Regions from separate parts of the Agrobacterium sp. H141 genome, predicted to be linked through region 2. Evidence: predicted binding sites of a transcription regulator. Region 2 holds the regulator's gene; each other region holds the start of a gene.
What was found. The regulator LexA, encoded in region 2, represses DNA repair genes until DNA is damaged. The targets are predictions, from matches to a motif close to TGTTCNNNNTGTGTTCNG.
Positions count from the first base shown of each region.

Region 1 (6,006 bases), 1.4 Mb from region 2:
GTGGCACCAAGGAAGAACGCGCCTTCTGGAAGGACGCGATCGAGGGTGGCAATGCGGATGATGCCCAGCTTGAAAAGGCACTCGGCCTGATCACAAAATATGGCAGTCTGAACGACACAATCGCCCGCGCGCTGCATTACGGGACCATTGCTCGCGATGCTCTGGCGCCGGTTCCGGACGGGGCCTGCAAGGATGCCCTGATGGAGGTGATCGATTTCTGCGTGGCCCGTGTGAATTGACGGGCCGGGCGTGGCATTGCCTTGCGGCTCGGCTTCAAAAAAGCCATTGTGTTGCGGAATCAGTTCGCCTCTCGCGACTCACCTCACCGGCTGAGCCCGGCGCTCGCTTGTTGAAAGGCTTTTTCATGCGGCAAAGACTTGCCATCCGTCTTCTTTCCAGTGCAACCTTCGCTGCCCTCTTGTGGCTGGCACCCGGCCAGATGGACGCTTTTGCGGCCGGGGACGCAAAGGCTTCGGTCGACACCAGCGATTTCGACCCTTCGGATATCGACACGTTTTCAGGCGCGTTTCTCGCTGCCCGCACGGCCGATGCCGATCGCGATTTCGTCAACGCTGTTGTCTTCTACAAGAAGGCTCTCGATCTGGACCCCGGCAATGTGGAAATTCGCCAGAGGCTGATGCTGGCGCATTTCATGAAGGGCGATTTCGATCAGGGCGTGAAATACGCCAAGGATCTGAAAAACGATGCTGCGGTAGAACGGGTGACCGCCGTTGCGCGCGGGCTTGACGCTATCCGGAGTCGTGAGTTCAACGCGGCTGAAAAGCTGCTCGCCTATGACGGCCCCAACGATCTCGACCGCCTGATGAATTCGCTTCTGGTTGCCTGGGCCAAGCTTGGTGCCGGCAAAGGCAAGCAAGCGCTGGCCATGATGGACGATCTCGACGGTCCGCCATGGTATGCCATCTTCAAGAACTACAATGCCGGTGTTGCTGCAGCCATGCTGGGCGATGTCGATACCGCGCGTCGCCACCTGAATGAGGCCGTGACCGATCGAGACGGCGGGGCGACTGCGACCGACACCTTCAGCCGTGCCGTGATTGCCCTTGCGACGCTGGAAGCATCTCAGGGCAACAAGCAGAAGGCGCTGGACGCCATTTCCATCGGCGATGCGATGATCCGCGATTACGCGCCCTTCAAGGCGATGCGCGATCAGATCAACGCAGGCGAGAAGCCAAAACCGGTCGTCAGCACTGCAACGGAAGGGGCGGCCGCTGTGCTGTTTTCCGTTGGCGGTGCCTTGAACCGCCCCGGCGCCGAAGACACGGTGACGCTTTACCTGCAGTTTTCCCATGCGCTGGCGCCAAAGGCTGCCGACACGCTGATCCTACTGGCCGGGATTGCCGAAAAGAACGATCAGCCGGAACAGGCGATCAAATACTACCAGTCCGTGCCGGATACTTCGCCCATGGCGCGGATTTCGGAAATGCAGCTGGGTCTGGCACTGGCGCAGAACGGCAAGATCGACGAGGCACGCAAGCATCTGGCAGAGCTGATCGAGTCCGATCCGAAGAATTTCCGCAGCTATCTGGCTTATGGCAGCGTGTTGTCGGACGCCAAGGACTACAAGGCCATGGCCGCCAATTACGACACGGCCGTAGACGAGATCGGCCCTGCACCGAACCGGGTGCATTGGCCTGTCTTCTTCCAGCGCGGCATTGCCTATGAACGGTTGAAAGAATGGGACAAGGCAGAGCCGAATTTCCGCAAGGCATTGGAACTCAGCCCCGATCAGCCGCAGGTCCTCAACTATCTCGGCTATTCCTGGGTGGACATGAACCGCAACCTCGATGAGGGGCTGGACATGATCCGCAAGGCTGTCGAACTGCGGCCTGATGACGGTTACATCGTCGACTCGCTTGGCTGGGCTTACTACCGCCTGGAAAAATACGATGACGCCGTGACCGAACTGGAACGCGCGATCGAGTTGAAGGCAGGCGACGCCACCATCAACGACCACCTCGGCGATGCCTATTGGCGCGTCGGCCGCAAGCTCGAAGCCGTATATCAGTGGAAGCGGGCACTGGCATCCGAGCCTGAAGCGACGCTTATTCCAGAGCTCGAGGCCAAGATCGCCGATGGATTGCCGCCGGTGAAGGACGATGCGGGCGCAACCGCGGAAAAACCTGCCGACGCAGCGCCAGTGGAAGGCGAAGTGGACAAGAAGTCCTGATATCATGACGGAGCGTCCAAGCCCCGTGGATGGCACGGTGAGGGAAACCGCACCGGCCAAAATCAATCTGTGCCTGCATGTCACCGGCCAGCGTGCGGATGGGTATCATCTGCTCGACAGTATCGTGACATTTGCCGCTCTGGGCGATCAGCTGACATTTTCACCTGCCAAGACCGACAGCTTTCATCTGGGGGGGCGTTTTGGGCCGCTGTTATCCGCCGAACCGGAAGCCCAAAACCTCGTTTTGAAGGCACGCGATCTTCTGCGTGAGGCCCTTGTTGCTTCCGGTCATCCGGCGCCACCTGTCGCGATCACGTTAGAGAAGAACCTGCCGGTGGCTGCCGGAATCGGTGGCGGGTCTGCGGATGCGGCGGCCGCCATCAGAGGGTTGCTGCAGCTGTGGCAGGCAGAGATTGTGGGCGATGTGCTATCGGCACTTGCCGTCAGACTGGGGGCCGACGTGCCCATGTGCATGACATCCCGACCGCTTCGTGTGAGCGGCATCGGTGACGTGCTGCAACCGCTTTCTCACATGCCGGCCTTTGCCGTGGTGCTCGGGAACCCCTTGAAGGGTGTCTCCACGCCTGCGATCTTCCAGCAATTGACGACCAAGACCAATCCGCCTGCTGGCGCTAGTCCTCAGAACGCGTCGACGGGTGACTGGATCGCGTGGCTAGCTGATCTGCGCAATGATCTTGAGCCGCCCGCACGCGCATTGCTGGCGGATATATCAGCGCTGTCAGAACGGATGGCCGACAGTGGTGCTGAACTGGTGCGCATGTCCGGTTCGGGTGCCAGCTGCTTTGGCATCTACAGTGATTTTGTCGCAGCACAAGCCGCAGCAGATAGCCTATCGCGCAGAAGGCCCGACTGGTACTTTGCGGCAACGACAACAATGGCGGGAGATGCAGCATGAGCCGGATCAACGACGAACGTCCCTTCATTGCCGTCGGCATCGCGGTTTTGACCATTTCCGACAGCCGGACGCTTGCCGACGATAAATCCGGAGATACGCTGGTCGCCCGGATCGAAGAGGCCGGTCACCGACTGGTGGACCGCACCATCGTCACCGACGACAAGGCACTGATCTATGCGCAGGTGGAAGCCTGGACGAAATCCGATGACATCGATGTGGTGATCACAACCGGCGGGACCGGTTTTACCGGACGGGATGTGACACCGGAGGCGCTGGCACCGCTGTTTGAAAAGCGCATGGATGGCTTTTCAGAAGTCTTCCACCGGATTTCCTACGACAAGATCGGCACCTCGACCATTCAGTCCCGCGCGACCGGCGGCGTTGCCAATGCCACTTTCATCTTCGTGCTGCCGGGCTCTCCCGGCGCCTGCAAGGATGCCTGGGACGGGATATTGAAGGCGCAGCTCGACTATCGCCATATGCCGTGCAATTTCGTGGAAATCATGCCGCGTCTGGATGAACATCTGAAGCGTGGCGGAAAAGGCTAAGCCGAGGCTTCACGCGCCGGCGAGCGCCCTGCCCCGGCGGGCGACCCAGGACGGGATCATCTCGGTCAGCAACTGCTTGGGCTTATGGCCGCGTGCCAGCGTTCCAAGATCCGTGCCAGACTTCGCAATCGTCAATGCCTGGTCCTTGGGCAGCAGGAAACCCTGCTCCAGTGGCGGACTGGAGCGCACAATGCGCTTGTAGAATGGCATTCGATAAGGGCGGGCGACCGTAAAGCGCGCAGGGCGCTTGTTGAGTGCAATATATTCATGGATTTCTTCGATCCAGCGACCATGCAGACGCGAACCGGGCTCGATCAGCAATATCCACTCGCCCCGCGCCGAACGCACGATGTCCTTCATGTCCCAATCGGCATGAAAGCGGCAGCCAGCCGCATCGGCAACGCGTGACGAGCCGTCGCTGGATCCATGATCCAGTACGATTACATCGCTTACCAAGCCCTCCACCGCGCCGACGACAAGACCTGCCAAGGTCTGGGCCAGCTCGGGTTCCTGGTTGCGGCACTCCATGATGACAGTCAACATTCGCTATGTTTACCGCATCGCACAACGAAATACCACTGTGGATTTCGAAGTTTGTTCTTGCATTGTTCTCATTTTGCGGATAGGAATAAAGTCACTTGAGCGGGACGACTGGTTGCGCACGGGAGAATTCGATGAACGAGCTGACTCATATGACGCAGGCTGCATTCCAGCCTGTGAACACGGCAGATATTGCCGATGCCATGGTCACCGCCTCCGGCCTCAGGATCGAGGTCGACCGGCGGCGTGGCCGTGGTGCCGGGCTCAATCCGTCCGGGCGTTTCGAGCCGACGGAGCGCGTGGCCTTTGACGATGGCTGGATGACGCTTGAGGACATGCCGCCCTTCCGCACGGAAGTCCAGGTGGAACGTCCGCGCACCGTCATCACCCGCAATGATTCGCCCGATATTCCCTTCGATCGCTCGATCAATCCCTATCGCGGATGCGAGCATGGCTGCATCTACTGCTTTGCCCGACCGACCCATAGCTATATGGGGCTTTCGGCGGGACTGGATTTCGAAGCCAAGCTGTTTGCCAAGCCTGATGCGGCAAAGCTTCTGGAGCGGGAACTGTCCAAGCCTGGCTACAAGCCGAAAACGATTGCCATCGGCACCAATACCGATCCCTATCAGCCGATCGAGCGGGAGTGGCGCATCATGCGGCAGATCCTCGAAGTGCTGGACAAGGCCAATCATCCGGTGGCGATTGTCACCAAGTCCGCTCTGGTGCTGAGAGACCTCGATATTCTCTCCTCCATGGCCGGGCGCGGATTGATGAAGGTCGGCATTTCCGTGACCACGCTCGACCGCAAGCTGTCGCGTGCCATGGAACCGCGTGCCGCGACACCGTCGAAACGGCTGGAAGCCATCAAGACCCTGTCTGACGCCGGTGTTCCGGTTGCGGTGATGATGGCCCCGATCATTCCGGCCCTCAACGATCACGAGATCGAGCGTATCCTCGATTCTGGCAAGGCAGCCGGCGCTGCCGAGGCAAGCTATGTGCTGCTTCGGCTGCCGCTGGAGGTCAGCCCGCTGTTTCGGGACTGGTTGCTGCAGCATTATCCGGACCGCTATCGTCACGTGATGTCGCTGGTGCGCTCCATGCGCGGTGGCAAGGATTACGATGCCGAATTCGGCAAGCGCATGAAGGGTGCAGGCCCCTATGCCTGGCAGATCAGCCGTCGTTTCGAAATGGCGACGAAACGGCTGAAGATGACCCGCCGCAGCATTCACCTGCGCGATGACCTGTTCATTCCGCCGGCTGGCGGCGGTGTGCAGTTGTCGCTTCTTTAAGATCGGCTGTCAGCCTGCGCTGACGCCTTGAGGTTCCGGCGCACCGCCATGTGCTGGAAAATGCCCCCGGACTGCCGCCTGGCGCGTTTTAATCCCCTTTACGCGCCAATCGGGGGCTTGCAGGAAATCGGGTCGGCGTGCGACTTCTGCCGCATGAAACGTCGCGCGCCGCCCGATTCTCCCACACTCTTTCAGGACCTGAGCAAAGGGCCTGATTTTTCCATGGAACTTGCGCTCAGGCGGCAAGGTGTCTGGCCAGTTGCCGGAACGGACGAGGCCGGGCGCGGGCCGCTGGCCGGCCCGGTGGTCGCAGCTGCCGTCATTCTCGACCCCGACAATATTCCGGACGGGCTGAACGATTCCAAGAAACTGTCAGCTGCCAAACGCGATCAACTGTTTGAGCAAATCCTGGCCACAGCCTTTGTTTCCATCGCAAGCTCCAGCGCGCGACTGATCGATAAGACGGATATCCGCAAGGCAAGCCTCGATGCCATGCGACGCGCCGTCGCCGGTCTTGAA
Region 1 is NZ_CM169893.1:3,498,076-3,504,081, forward strand. It holds gene ACWPM9_RS16455 (polyprenyl synthetase family protein) at 1-239, shown strand, start outside; gene ACWPM9_RS16460 (tetratricopeptide repeat protein) at 365-2,191, shown strand; gene ACWPM9_RS16465 (4-(cytidine 5'-diphospho)-2-C-methyl-D-erythritol kinase) at 2,196-3,107, shown strand; gene moaB (molybdenum cofactor biosynthesis protein B) at 3,104-3,655, shown strand; gene ACWPM9_RS16475 (glycosyl transferase) at 3,665-4,198, opposite strand; gene ACWPM9_RS16480 (PA0069 family radical SAM protein) at 4,330-5,487, shown strand; gene ACWPM9_RS16485 (ribonuclease HII) at 5,641-6,006, shown strand, end outside.
Region 1: the regulator LexA is predicted to act here: its motif matches at 4,251-4,268, upstream of ACWPM9_RS16475 (glycosyl transferase).

Region 2 (6,006 bases):
TTGTATCCGAAGGATGCACCGCGCTCGCACAAGAGCACGTTCGGATTGCCGCTTTCGACGATCTTGGCGAGCACGTTCTTCATGTCCCAGGGCGCGAGGAACTGGCCTTTCTTGACGTTGATCGCACGACCAGTCTTGGCAGCAGCGACCAGCAGGTCTGTCTGGCGACTGAGGAAGGCCGGGATTTGCAACACGTCGACCACCGGCGCGACGATGGCACACTGTTCCTCGGTGTGAATGTCGGTCAGCACAGGAAAGCCGAATTCCTTTTTAAGGTCTGCAAACACCTCAAGTGCCTGCTCCAGCCCGATACCGCGCTTCCCAGACAGAGATGTCCGGTTGGCCTTGTCAAAAGAGGACTTGTAGACGAGGCCGATGCCGAGCGTGTCGCAGATTTCCTTGATCTCGCCAGCCATCATAAAGGCGTGGTCGCGGCTCTCCATCTGGCAAGGGCCGGCGATCAACGAAAAGCGTGCGCTATTGGAAAAGGTGACCTTGCTTGCGCCATCGCCAACGACCACGCTTGAATTTGGTGAAATGCTCATGCCTTGTCCTCGAATATGAATGTTACGCCCTGACCCGCCGATGGTGGAACCACAAGGCGACCCTCCCGGGCTTCGTAAGAAATGCCATTAGCGGCAAGAAGCGCACCTGTCACGCCAAGATCGCCCACGGCAACGACTAATCCCGCGCCCTCAAGACCGGCGGTCCTGCTCATTACAGATAGACCATAGCTGCGGGTAAATCCGTCCGGCGTCATCACTTCTATCTGAGTGCCGCCGGCAGCGAATTCCAGTCTGCCGCCTCGGGTTGCTGAAGCATGCGCCTGAAACACAGCATCGATATAACCCTCAAATATTGAGGGGTCTTCCGCCGTCAAGATCACGCCACTCACACGCATTGCGCTATTGTCGTGTTGCGCCAGCGCCTCCTTGTCGATCGCCAGCGGCAACAGTCGCTCACAGGCAAACAGCAGCAGGTCAGGCGCTTGTTCATCCTTGGCGAAAGCCAGCTTGAAACCGGCTTTCGCCTCGCTTCCATCGGCCGCTTGAACAGGTCGCTCGAAAGACAGCATCTTGCCGGCAGACCGTCCCTCTGCCTCGAACCTTGCGTGATCCGCATCCGCGTCGCGGCTCTCGGCAATAATGGCCGACAGCCCCTCGCCACGATCTGCCCGAAACGCTTCATGGCGCGCCACAAACACATTGCCCTGCCGTATCGCGTCGTGGCATTTCTCAGGATCGGCAACACCCAGAGGCTCCAGATATCCGCCTTCGGAAAAATAAACACAGGCATTTTCGGTGCCGAATGGATGGAGCGCATCGGCTGCCACCGTGAAACCGAGCGCCGTCAACCGGTTGCGTGCGACCCCAAGCGCTCCGACAGGCAGGACAATATGATCGAGCGCGCGGGCCGGCGAGGCAGACGATGAATCCATGAACGGTTCCTCAGCATCAAAACGCGTCGGTTGTGCGCCATCGCAGGCTCAAACACAAGACATCGCACTTTATCGAACACTTTAGTTCTGATGTGCGCGCCGACCCATCAATTCCATTGTTGCCAGCCTCACAAAAATTTAGTCACTTGCAGAACACAACTGGAACAGATAGTGTATGTTCTGGATTTGTTTCATCAAAGGGAATCGCAATGCTGACCCGCAAACAACAGGAATTGTTGCTCTTCATTCACGAAAGAATGAAGGAGTCCGGCGTGCCGCCATCCTTTGATGAAATGAAAGATGCACTGGATCTGGCCTCCAAATCCGGCATCCATCGTCTGATCACAGCGCTGGAGGAGCGCGGTTTCATTCGCCGGCTACCCAACAGGGCAAGAGCACTGGAAGTGATCAAGCTTCCCGAAGCCTATTCACCCAGCATGCAGCCACGTCGCGGCGGTTTCTCGCCCAGCGTCATCGAGGGCAGCCGCGGCAAGACGCCACCGCCGATGCTGCGCCAGCCGAGCGAAGACAACAACAATACGGTTTCCGTTCCGGTGATGGGTCGCATTGCCGCCGGTGTGCCAATCTCTGCCATTCAGAACAACACTCATGAAATCAGCATTCCCGCCGAAATGGTCAGCAGCGGCGAGCATTATGCGCTTGAGGTCAAGGGTGACTCGATGATCGAGGCCGGCATCCTTGACGGCGACACCGTGATCATCCGCAATGGCTCGACCGCCAGTCCGGGCGATATCATCGTGGCGCTGGTCGATGACGAGGAAGCAACCCTGAAGCGCTTCCGTCGCAAGGGTGCGTCGATTGCTCTTGAAGCGGCCAATCCGGCTTACGAAACACGGATCTTTGGGCCTGACAGGGTCAAGGTTCAGGGTAAGCTGGTCGGCCTGATCCGCCGCTATCACTGAGGTCGGTGAGCACGGTCTCCACTGGTTTCATATCATAGCGGCCGCTGCGCCAATCATATCTACGATGCAGGCTCCAGGGCCTTGCACGGCCGGAGAAAGCAGAGCGCAAAGCGATTGCCCCGTTGCTGTGCGGGCCTAGCCATATTTCCAAAGAGCCCGTTTTGCGAAGTGTATCGGGCGTGATCAATCTCGCGCCCGAGCGACAATGGTCATAGCCAAGCCGTCGCGCAGAAATAACAATATCACCGAGATCGCAGGCCAGGCCTGAAAGCCGTGGCTCCTCAAGTGTCACCACCCGCCAGCCCCCGCTGATACGGGCAACGCACCAGACCTTGTTCAGGCAACTGAACTGGCCGTCGACCGACATGTCCAACATATGTGCGAGTTTCGTGCTGGCGTAGCGTATCGCATTTTCCGAAAGCACGGGAAAGCGGCGACCACCATCAGGGGTCGCGATGTCCCGCGGCGCAATCGCCTTGGCAAGCAAGGCATCCTCTTCGACAGCAGGTTTTTGATGGCTGTGGCGCTGCAAACCGTTCTGCCATTGGGTAAATATGAAGCCCGGCGGTCGGGCGCTCGTAGTGGCGATCACGTCCGCATTGTTGGCACCATTGCCGATCAACCCAACCAGACGACCGTCCTCATAGATCAGCAGATCGGCAGTCCTGTCTTTAGGAAGCGCCAATCCGGTGATCAGACCAACTGCGAGGATGGCGGTGCCAATATGCCTGATGCGACTTCGAAGCAGTGCCAGTATCAGCATGCCCGTAACCGCTAACGGCAAAACCCAACGGCCAGCCGCGCGCTACCGACATCGCCACCCCATTCGGCGACAGTATGGGCAATTGCGATGACGAGACCGAGTCCATGCCCCATGACGTCAAGCGGAAGTGTGTCGAGACCGATGGGCATCAGCAACATCGACACCAGGCCGGCCGGCATCACCACAAATGTGATGATCGGCATCGCCAACAGATTGGCCGGTAAACTATAGCCGGCGAGGCGGTGGAAATGCTCCAGCGAAAAGATCGCGGTCGACAAACCACCAATCACGGAAGTGAGGATCAGCCCGCCAACCACGCGGATGATCGCACCGGCAATGGGCATATCAGGCAAAAAGTCGAAATAGCCCTCGCGGGATCTGCGGAAACGCCACGCGGAATATCCAGCCACCAGCGCCACGGTCGCTGCAAATGACATCTGAAAGCTTGGCCCCATCACTTCGGAGGGCGAGATTGCCAGTATGATCGTGGCCGCCAGTGCCACATTGCGCATGCTGATCGCTGGCCTGTCCAATAGCACAGCCATGAGCATGATTGCCATCATCACGAAAGCGCGCTGCGCCGACACCTGGGCACCGGAAATCATCAGATAGAAGAATGCTGCGACAAGCGCGCCAGCGGCTGCATACTTCTTGATCGGTCTGGATTGTGCAAAGCCTGTGAACTGGCTCAACACCACCCGTAGACCGACAAAGAACAATCCAGCCGCCAGCGCCATATGCAGGCCGGAAATCGCAATCACATGGGCAAGGCCCGAGCGCCGCAGGTCGTCCAGGACGGGCTCTGAAAGCGCCCGCCGCTCACCTGTCACGATCGCCGCAGCAAAAGCACCTTCGTCTCCGCCGATTGCCGTTCGTATCCGCTCGCCGATAGCGCCACGCACCGACAGTAGATTGGATGCCAATGCCCGTTTCGCAGAGGTCAAAAAATCCGTTTGCGGTTGGTCGGATTGGGTCGATTCGCCGACATCAGGCGCGCCGAGGAAAAAGCCGATCGCGCCAATGCCGTCAAAATAGGCAGAAAAGGCAAAGTCATTCAGTCCGGGTAGCGCAGGCCCCGAGGGAGGAGATAATCTGGCCCTCCCCTCAATCGCGGCACCGATCATAAATGGTCTATGATCCGCGCGCGCCACCAGCGAAACTCTCGAAGGCGGGCGCCGTAACTGTGGTTCTCGGGTCTGTGCAATACGGACGATATAGCGCCATTCGCCGCTCGCCCCCTCCTCTCGCTGCTCGATAATGCCTGTGATATGAGTCGTGACCGGGCTGTCCAGCATGACCGTATCCAGACGCGCCGTTTCCCAAACAGCAAACAAAGACCCGGCGGTCATGAGCATCGAGGCCAGCAAGACGTAGTGCCAACACGGATTGCGATAGCGGCTGACAACTCCGAGACAAGCCAGACCGCAAAAGAGCAAAATCAACACGAAAAGCTTGGGCGGATCATCAGCCGCAAACCATAAAATAGCGCCAGTACCCATGAAAACCGGCAGGAACAGGAAAACATGGCCGTGATCACGCTCGTCTTCCAGGCATGCCGCGCTTCTGCTCGCAAGGCGTGAAAAAAACGCGCTGAACTCGGGGACAGACCGCGGCCGCGTCATTCCTTCGCGCGTATGGCGCAGACGTGAAGACACAGGCGCGACAGCGCGCGGCCTGCCAACAGATCGGATCGTATCCAGGTGCTTTTCCAACGCTTCATGCATGGTACGGCCCCCACGAAGTGTCCGGCTCACTGCAACAACCAAGCCGACACCAAGTCACGGAGGACAGCTTATTCGCGAAGCGGTTGATTGTTAAGCAGAACATGCTCGCGGTATACGCGCGTTCATCAGGCCAGATAGTGCAGCGCATGCAGTGCAGTGCACAATTTGGCGGGTCGATAGCTTGGCATTAACCTTCGGATCATATAGCTAATGCCTGACGCTTAACCTGTGGTGCCCAATTTGAGGGCATCTCCCGCCCATTCGGAGGATTAGCATGACGGACAAAAGCGCTGAAATAAATCTCGGTGGCAAAACTGTCGACCTGACTGTCAAAACTGGCACCCTTGGTCCAGACGTTGTCGACATTGGCGCACTCTACAAAAACACTGGCGCCTTCACCTACGACCCGGGCTTTACGTCCACCGCATCCTGCGAATCCAAGATCACCTTTATCGATGGTGACGAAGGCATTCTGCTGCACCGCGGTTACCCCATCGAACAGTTGGCCGAACAGGGCGATTTCCTCGAGACCTGCTATCTGCTGCTTTATGGCGAACTGCCAACAGCTGTTCAGAAGAAGGATTTCGATCATCGCGTCACGCATCACACCATGGTGCACGAACAGATGAGCCGCTTCTTCACCGGCTTCCGCCGCGACGCCCATCCGATGGCTGTCATGGTTGGTACCGTCGGCGCTCTGTCGGCCTTCTACCACGACTCGACCGATATCACCGATCCGCATCAGCGCATGGTTGCCTCGCTGCGCATGATCGCAAAGATGCCGACAATTGCCGCCATGGCCTACAAGTACCATATCGGCCAGCCCTTCGTTTATCCGAAAAACGACCTGGATTATGCGGCAAACTTCCTGCGCATGTGCTTTGCCGTTCCCTGCGAGGAATATCAGGTGAACCCGGTTCTGGCCCGTGCCATGGACCGTATCTTCATCCTGCATGCCGATCACGAGCAGAACGCCTCCACATCCACGGTTCGTCTCGCTGGTTCTTCCGGTGCCAACCCGTTCGCCTGTATTGCAGCCGGCATTGCCTGCCTCTGGGGCCCTGCTCACGGTGGCGCCAACGAAGCCGCGCTCAACATGCTCATGGAAATCGGCTCGGTTGAACGCATCCCTGAATACATCGCCAAGGCCAAGGACAA
Region 2 is NZ_CM169893.1:2,115,563-2,121,568, reverse strand. It holds gene kdsA (3-deoxy-8-phosphooctulonate synthase) at 1-545, opposite strand, end outside; gene ACWPM9_RS09760 (VOC family protein) at 542-1,438, opposite strand; gene lexA (transcriptional repressor LexA) at 1,648-2,361, shown strand; gene ACWPM9_RS09750 (hypothetical protein) at 2,315-3,124, opposite strand; gene ACWPM9_RS09745 (ComEC/Rec2 family competence protein) at 3,136-4,848, opposite strand; gene gltA (citrate synthase) at 5,123-6,006, shown strand, end outside.

Region 3 (6,006 bases), 690 kb from region 2:
CTGATTGCGGCCGGCGCCTTCGATTGTTTCGGTGTGGATCGGGCGCAGCTGGTCGCGTCGCTTGACCGCATTATCGGTTACGCCCAGCGTGCGCAGGAAAACAAGGTCAGCGGACAGTCCGACATGTTCGGATCCGGTGGCGCCAGCGGACCGGAAAAGATCGCACTTCCGGCCTTCTCACCCTGGACACCGTCAGACAAGCTGATGCGTGAGTTCCAGGTGCTGGGCTTCTATCTGTCCGCCCACCCCCTGGATGCCTACAAGTCGCTTCTGGAAAAGCTGCGCGTCCAGACCTTCGGCGAATTTTCCGGTGCCGTGAAGCAGGGCGCCGTCGCCGGCCGTCTGGCGGGCACAGTGATCAGCAAGCAGGAACGCAAGACCCGCACCGGCAACAAGATGGGCATCGTGGTTTTCTCAGACCCGTCCGGTCAGTTCGAAGCCGTGCTCTTTTCCGAAGGGCTGAACCAGTTCCGCGACCTTTTGGAAACCGGCAAGTCACTGGTCATCACCGTGCAGGCCGATGAGCGGCCGGAAGGCATTGGACTTAGAATCCAGACGGCGCAATCGCTGGAAGAAAAATCGGTTCAGATGCAAAAGGCACTGCGTGTCTTCGTGCGCGATTCCGGACCGTTGAAATCCGTCGCAACCCACCTCAATGCCAAAGGCGACGGTCTCGTTTCCTTTGTGGTGATCAAGGAGGAGGGCGTACGCGAGATCGAGGTCGAACTGACGGACAAGTTCCGCCTGTCACCGGAAATCGCCGCCGCCTTGCGCTCTGTGCCGGGCGTGGTCGATGTGGAACTGGTATAACCGGCCGGAAGCCTCGCTTATCCCTGCGGATTGCGGTGGGTTATGGTGATGAAGTCCGTGCCCTGACCGGTTTCCGGGCCAATGCCGGTATCGTTGATCGTCAGCGAGCTGCCCTCGTCGAGCAGAAGTGCGATTTTGTGGCGGATATTGTCGGGAATGGCGATCCGGTCGAGTGCTGCGGCCATGCTGTCTGAGGCCTGATCATCGGTAATGCCCAGACGCTTGCGCGTGGCAGAACTGATGTAGTCCTCAAGCGTCACCCCGTGCCACTCGGCCTTGCCGGAAAAGCGGTTGACGGCGGTTGCCTCGGCGAAATGTGTACCGAGTGCCTTCTCGGGATGGTCGATCGTGATCGGCGCCTCGAAGACCGGCTTGAATTTCTGCCGGACCATGATCTGGCCAAGGGGCGGCTCACCACGCCCGCCGGCATGGTAGAGCGTCCGCATGAACTCGGCGGTCATGATCTCGCCCTTGGTCGGCAGGCCTTTCCAGCGCTTGAAGCCGTTGATGGCGCTGATTGTCATCGGACCGATATGACCGTCTGGTTGACCCGCATCGAAACCGAGATCGGTCAGAATTTCTTGCGCGTCAAACACCATCTCGCGCACACCGCGACGGGTAATGAGAATACGAAGCGGCGGCAGTTTCTCAAGGGTTACACTGGTGCTCGCACCGACCTTTGGCAGAACTTCCGCAACGGCCACTTCGACCGGGATCTCGCTTCCATCGAAATTGGTCGGCCGCAACTGCGCGTCGGACAGGAGCATGCTGTTGTCGACGGGAAGCTCCGGCGTAAAAAGTGTGCGGCTGGAGATCAGCTGAGGCGCGACAGGCGCATCGGTAATGATCACATGCGCGCCACGCTCGGTCATCTGAAACAATGAGCGCGCAAAGGCGCCGGGCAAACGCACGCAGCCATGCGAGGCCGGATAGCTGGGCACGCTGTTGGATTCATGTAGCGCGACACCAGACCATGTAATGCGCTGCATCCATGGCATTGGCGCGTTCGAATAGAGGTTCGACTCGTGATATTTGCGTTTCTCGAGGATTGAAAAAACGCCTGAAGGAGTCGTGTGCCCGGATTTTCCGGTCGAAACCTTCGAGGTCGCGACGATCTGTCCGCCGTCGTAAACGGTCAGGCTCTGTTGGTTCTTGGAGACGAAAATCTGCAGCGTGCCGCCATCTGCGGCAAGCGTTGCGGAGGAAAACGCGGTCGACGCCAGAAGACCGATGCCCAGATAAATTGACTTGAACACGAAACACAACCTCTACGCAAAACAACTCCTCTCGAATATAAGAGGAAGTTTAAGAAAGTTTTGAAGGACTGCCTCGCTCACATTTTTGTGTCAGGAAAAATCAATAGAAGCCGCTATTGGCCAGTTCGGGATGAGCGGCCAACAGCTTAACGATCCTGCCGCTTGGGATGGAATGTATAGCCGGTTTCAACGCTGCCCTTGCCGAATTTGTCGCGCAGCTTATCCATGGCAGCTTCCGCAGCAGCCCGGCGCCCGGCCTGCTGGTCGACCAGATCGCCGGGGTCTGCGGTGGCAGCGTCGCAAAGGTCACTGACACCGATCCCGATCAGCCGGTACTTCGTGCCATCCGTTTCTTTTTCCAGAAGAGATATGCCGGTCCTGAAAATGCGGTCGGCAAGCTGGGTCGGATCGTCGAGACGCCTGTTGCGGGTCCGGCCTTTGAAATCGGCAGTCTTGAGCTTCAGCACCACTGTCTGCCCGGCAATGGCGCTTTTCTTCAAGCGCCAGGCGACTTTCTCCGAAAGCGAGCGCAGATGCGTCACCAGTTGCTCATGATTGGAGATGTCGTCGAAGAAAGTCGTTTCGGCCGAAACGCTCTTTGCCGCCTCGTTCAAATGCACATCGCGCTCGTCAATGCCACGTGACAGTCTAAATAGGCGCTGCCCCATGGAGCCGTAGCGGCGCATCAGGTCGCCTTCTTCCATGGTCTGCAACTGGCTGATCATCGTGATGCCATCGCGCTCCAGCGTGCCGGCAAGGGCTTTGCCAACGCCCCATATGGTTGTCACGGGTCTGGATGCCAGGAACTCGAGCGCCTCCGTGCGTCCGATAACGGAAAACCCGCGGGGCTTTTGCAGATCCGACGCCACCTTGGCCAGAAATTTGCAATAGGAGAGGCCGACGGAGACGGTGATCCCAACCTCCTGTTCGACCCGTCGGGCGAATTTCGCCAGCACCCGGGCGGCAGGGTCGTGATGCAGCTTTTCCGTGCCCTTGAGTTCCAGAAAGGCCTCGTCGATGGAGATCGGCTGCACCATCGGTGTCAGTTCCTGCATCATCTGCCGCACCTCGCGGCCAACGCGGGCATATTTTTCCATATCGGGTTTGATAACGACGGCATCAGGGCATGCATCCAATGCCTTGAACATAGGCATGGCCGAGCGCACACCATGAACGCGGGCGATATAACAGGCCGTCGAGACAACGCCTCTTTTGCCCCCACCAATGATCACCGGCTTGTCTGCAAGCTCGGGATTGTCGCGCTTTTCAACAGAGGCATAAAAGGCGTCGCAATCGATATGGGCGAGTGTCAGATCGTAGAGTTCTGAATGGTAGACAAGCCGCGGGCTGCCACAGGACGCGCACCGACGGCGGCCTTCAGGTTGACCCTTAAGGCAGTCACGGCAAAAGCCCGGAGATGGTTGATCGTCAGCGGCCATGATGAGAACAAAAGTTGAACATTCGATGTTTATGCGCTAGCGTTCCGCAATGCAAGCGGAGCAAGACATGATGCCTCAAAATTTCACTGACCGTCCACTGTCACCTGATCTGTCGCAGGACGTCGCGGTTGCCATGGGGCGGCAGGGGGGCTGTTACGGTTGCTGGTATGCCTGTTTCTGCCTGGCGCCACCCGAATGACAGGCAGGGAGCGCTGACGGGTGCAAGCCCGACATGCGCGCGCGTGGGAGTGCTGGCGCACCGCCGGGCGTGCGCGGATGGCCAGCCGACAGAGGGCCTACATCATCGGACCGGAAAGCTTGTGCCATGCCTCTGCTACCGTTTCAGGCTTGGTGCCTGTCGCCTCGCAAAAGCTCATCAGGCTGGGTTCATGGGCCATCATGAAATCCAGAAGTCCCGCCAGAAAGCCCGGATCTGTCGCCGCAGTGCGGATCTGGTCGGCCTGCACACCGGAAAGCGCAAGAAAACGCGAGAGCATATCGGGTTCATTTGCCAGCCAGGCAAGGATTGTGACCGCCGTTTCTTGCGGATCGGTCGTCGAGAGCTGTTCGCGCATAAGTTTTTCCATGATTTTCGCGAGGTTACCGTTTTCTCAACCAAATGAGAGTAGTTTAGCTTGTGAACAGATTTGAGCCGACCCGTGTGCCAAAGGTATGCGGGGCGCTGGGGGACGGAGCAAAAGGACTGGTAATGCCCAAGAAGGTCATGATTGTAGAAGACAACGAGCTCAATATGAAGCTCTTTCGCGATCTGATCGAGTCCTGTGGCTATTCCACGATTCAGACGCGAAACGGCATGGAAGCCCTCGATCTGGCGCGGAAATATCATCCGGACCTGATCCTCATGGATATACAATTGCCGGAAGTCTCGGGCCTGGAAGTGACGAAGTGGTTGAAGGACGATCCGGAGCTGCACGTAATTCCGGTAATCGCCGTGACGGCCTTCGCCATGAAGGGGGACGAGGAGCGCATTCGTCAGGGCGGTTGCGAAGCCTATGTTTCAAAGCCAATTTCGGTGCCCAAGTTCATAGAAACCATCAAGACCTATCTTGGTGATGCGTAACAAGACGGAAGATCAACCATGACAGCACGCATTTTGGTGGTTGACGATATACCGGCAAACGTCAAATTGCTCGAAGTTCGGCTGATTGCCGAATATTTCGATGTGCTGACGGCTGACAACGGTCCTCGGGCACTTGAGATCTGCAGCCAGACGCAAGTCGATGTCATTTTGCTCGATATCATGATGCCTGAGATGGATGGCTTTGAGGTCTGCGAGCGTCTGAAGGCCGACCCCCGCACCGCCCATATTCCCGTCGTCATGGTCACCGCGCTCGATCAACCCTCCGACCGGGTTCGTGGACTGAAGGCGGGCGCCGACGATTTCCTGACCAAGCCCGTCAATGATCTCCAGCTGATCTCTCGTGTTAAAAGCCTGGTGCGACTGAAGACGCTGAGCGACGAGTTGCGCATTCGCGCCGAGACTGCGCGCAATATAGGTATGGAAGATCTTCTGCGTGTGACGGACGGAAAGCTCGAGGAAGCGGGGCAGGTTCTGCTGGTCGACAGCCGCGGCAGCTCGCAGGAACGGATCATCAAGGCGTTGAAGCCCGTGGCCGAGATCATGGCCATGTCCGATCCGCAGGCAGCCGTCTTCGAAGCCACGGAAAATTCGTTCGACCTGGTCATCGTCAACGCCAACTTCGACGATTACGATCCGCTGCGTCTATGCTCCCAATTGCGTTCCGTGGACCGCACGCGCTTTATTCCGATCCTCCTCATCGTCGATCAGGGTGCGGATCAAATCGTGGTGCGCGCACTCGATCTGGGCGTCAATGACTATATACAGCGCCCGCTCGATCCCAATGAACTCGTGGCACGCGTCCTCACCCAGATCCGCCGCAAGCGTTTCAATGATCGTCTGCGCGAAAGCGTCCAGCACACGATCGAGCTGGCCGTCACGGACGGTCTCACAGGACTTAACAACCGTCGCTATCTCGACAATCACCTGAAGACGCTGTTTGCACGTTCAAAGGTGAGGGGGCGTCCGCTCTCCGTGTGCATCGCCGATATCGACCGCTTCAAGCAGGTCAACGATACCTACGGCCATGACGCGGGCGATGAGGTGCTGCGAGAGTTTGCAGCACGTATCCGTTCAACCGTGCGCGGTGCGGATCTGGCCTGCCGGTTTGGTGGGGAGGAGTTTGTGCTCGTCATGCCCGATACGCCCGCAGACACCGCCGCTTCTGTGGCCGAACGACTGCGTGCAATTATCGAGTCCAAGCCGTTCACGATACGCGGCGTCGATGTCAGCCTGGATATAACGGCATCTATGGGCATTGCGACAGTGGTCGACGGCGTGGTGACGCCCGAGCAATTGCTCAAACAGGCTGACCGTGCGCTCTACGAAGCCAAGAATGCCGGCAGAAATCGGGTGGTCGCGGCCGTCGCAGCCTGACGACAAGCGATGCCCGTGATGGGTG
Region 3 is NZ_CM169893.1:2,805,635-2,811,640, reverse strand. It holds gene dnaE (DNA polymerase III subunit alpha) at 1-810, shown strand, start outside; gene ACWPM9_RS12985 (L,D-transpeptidase family protein) at 828-2,066, opposite strand; gene ACWPM9_RS12980 (DNA polymerase IV) at 2,213-3,505, opposite strand; gene ACWPM9_RS12975 (DUF3572 domain-containing protein) at 3,802-4,092, opposite strand; gene ACWPM9_RS12970 (response regulator) at 4,215-4,586, shown strand; gene ACWPM9_RS12965 (PleD family two-component system response regulator) at 4,605-5,981, shown strand.
Region 3: the regulator LexA is predicted to act here: its motif matches at 3,509-3,526, upstream of ACWPM9_RS12980 (DNA polymerase IV).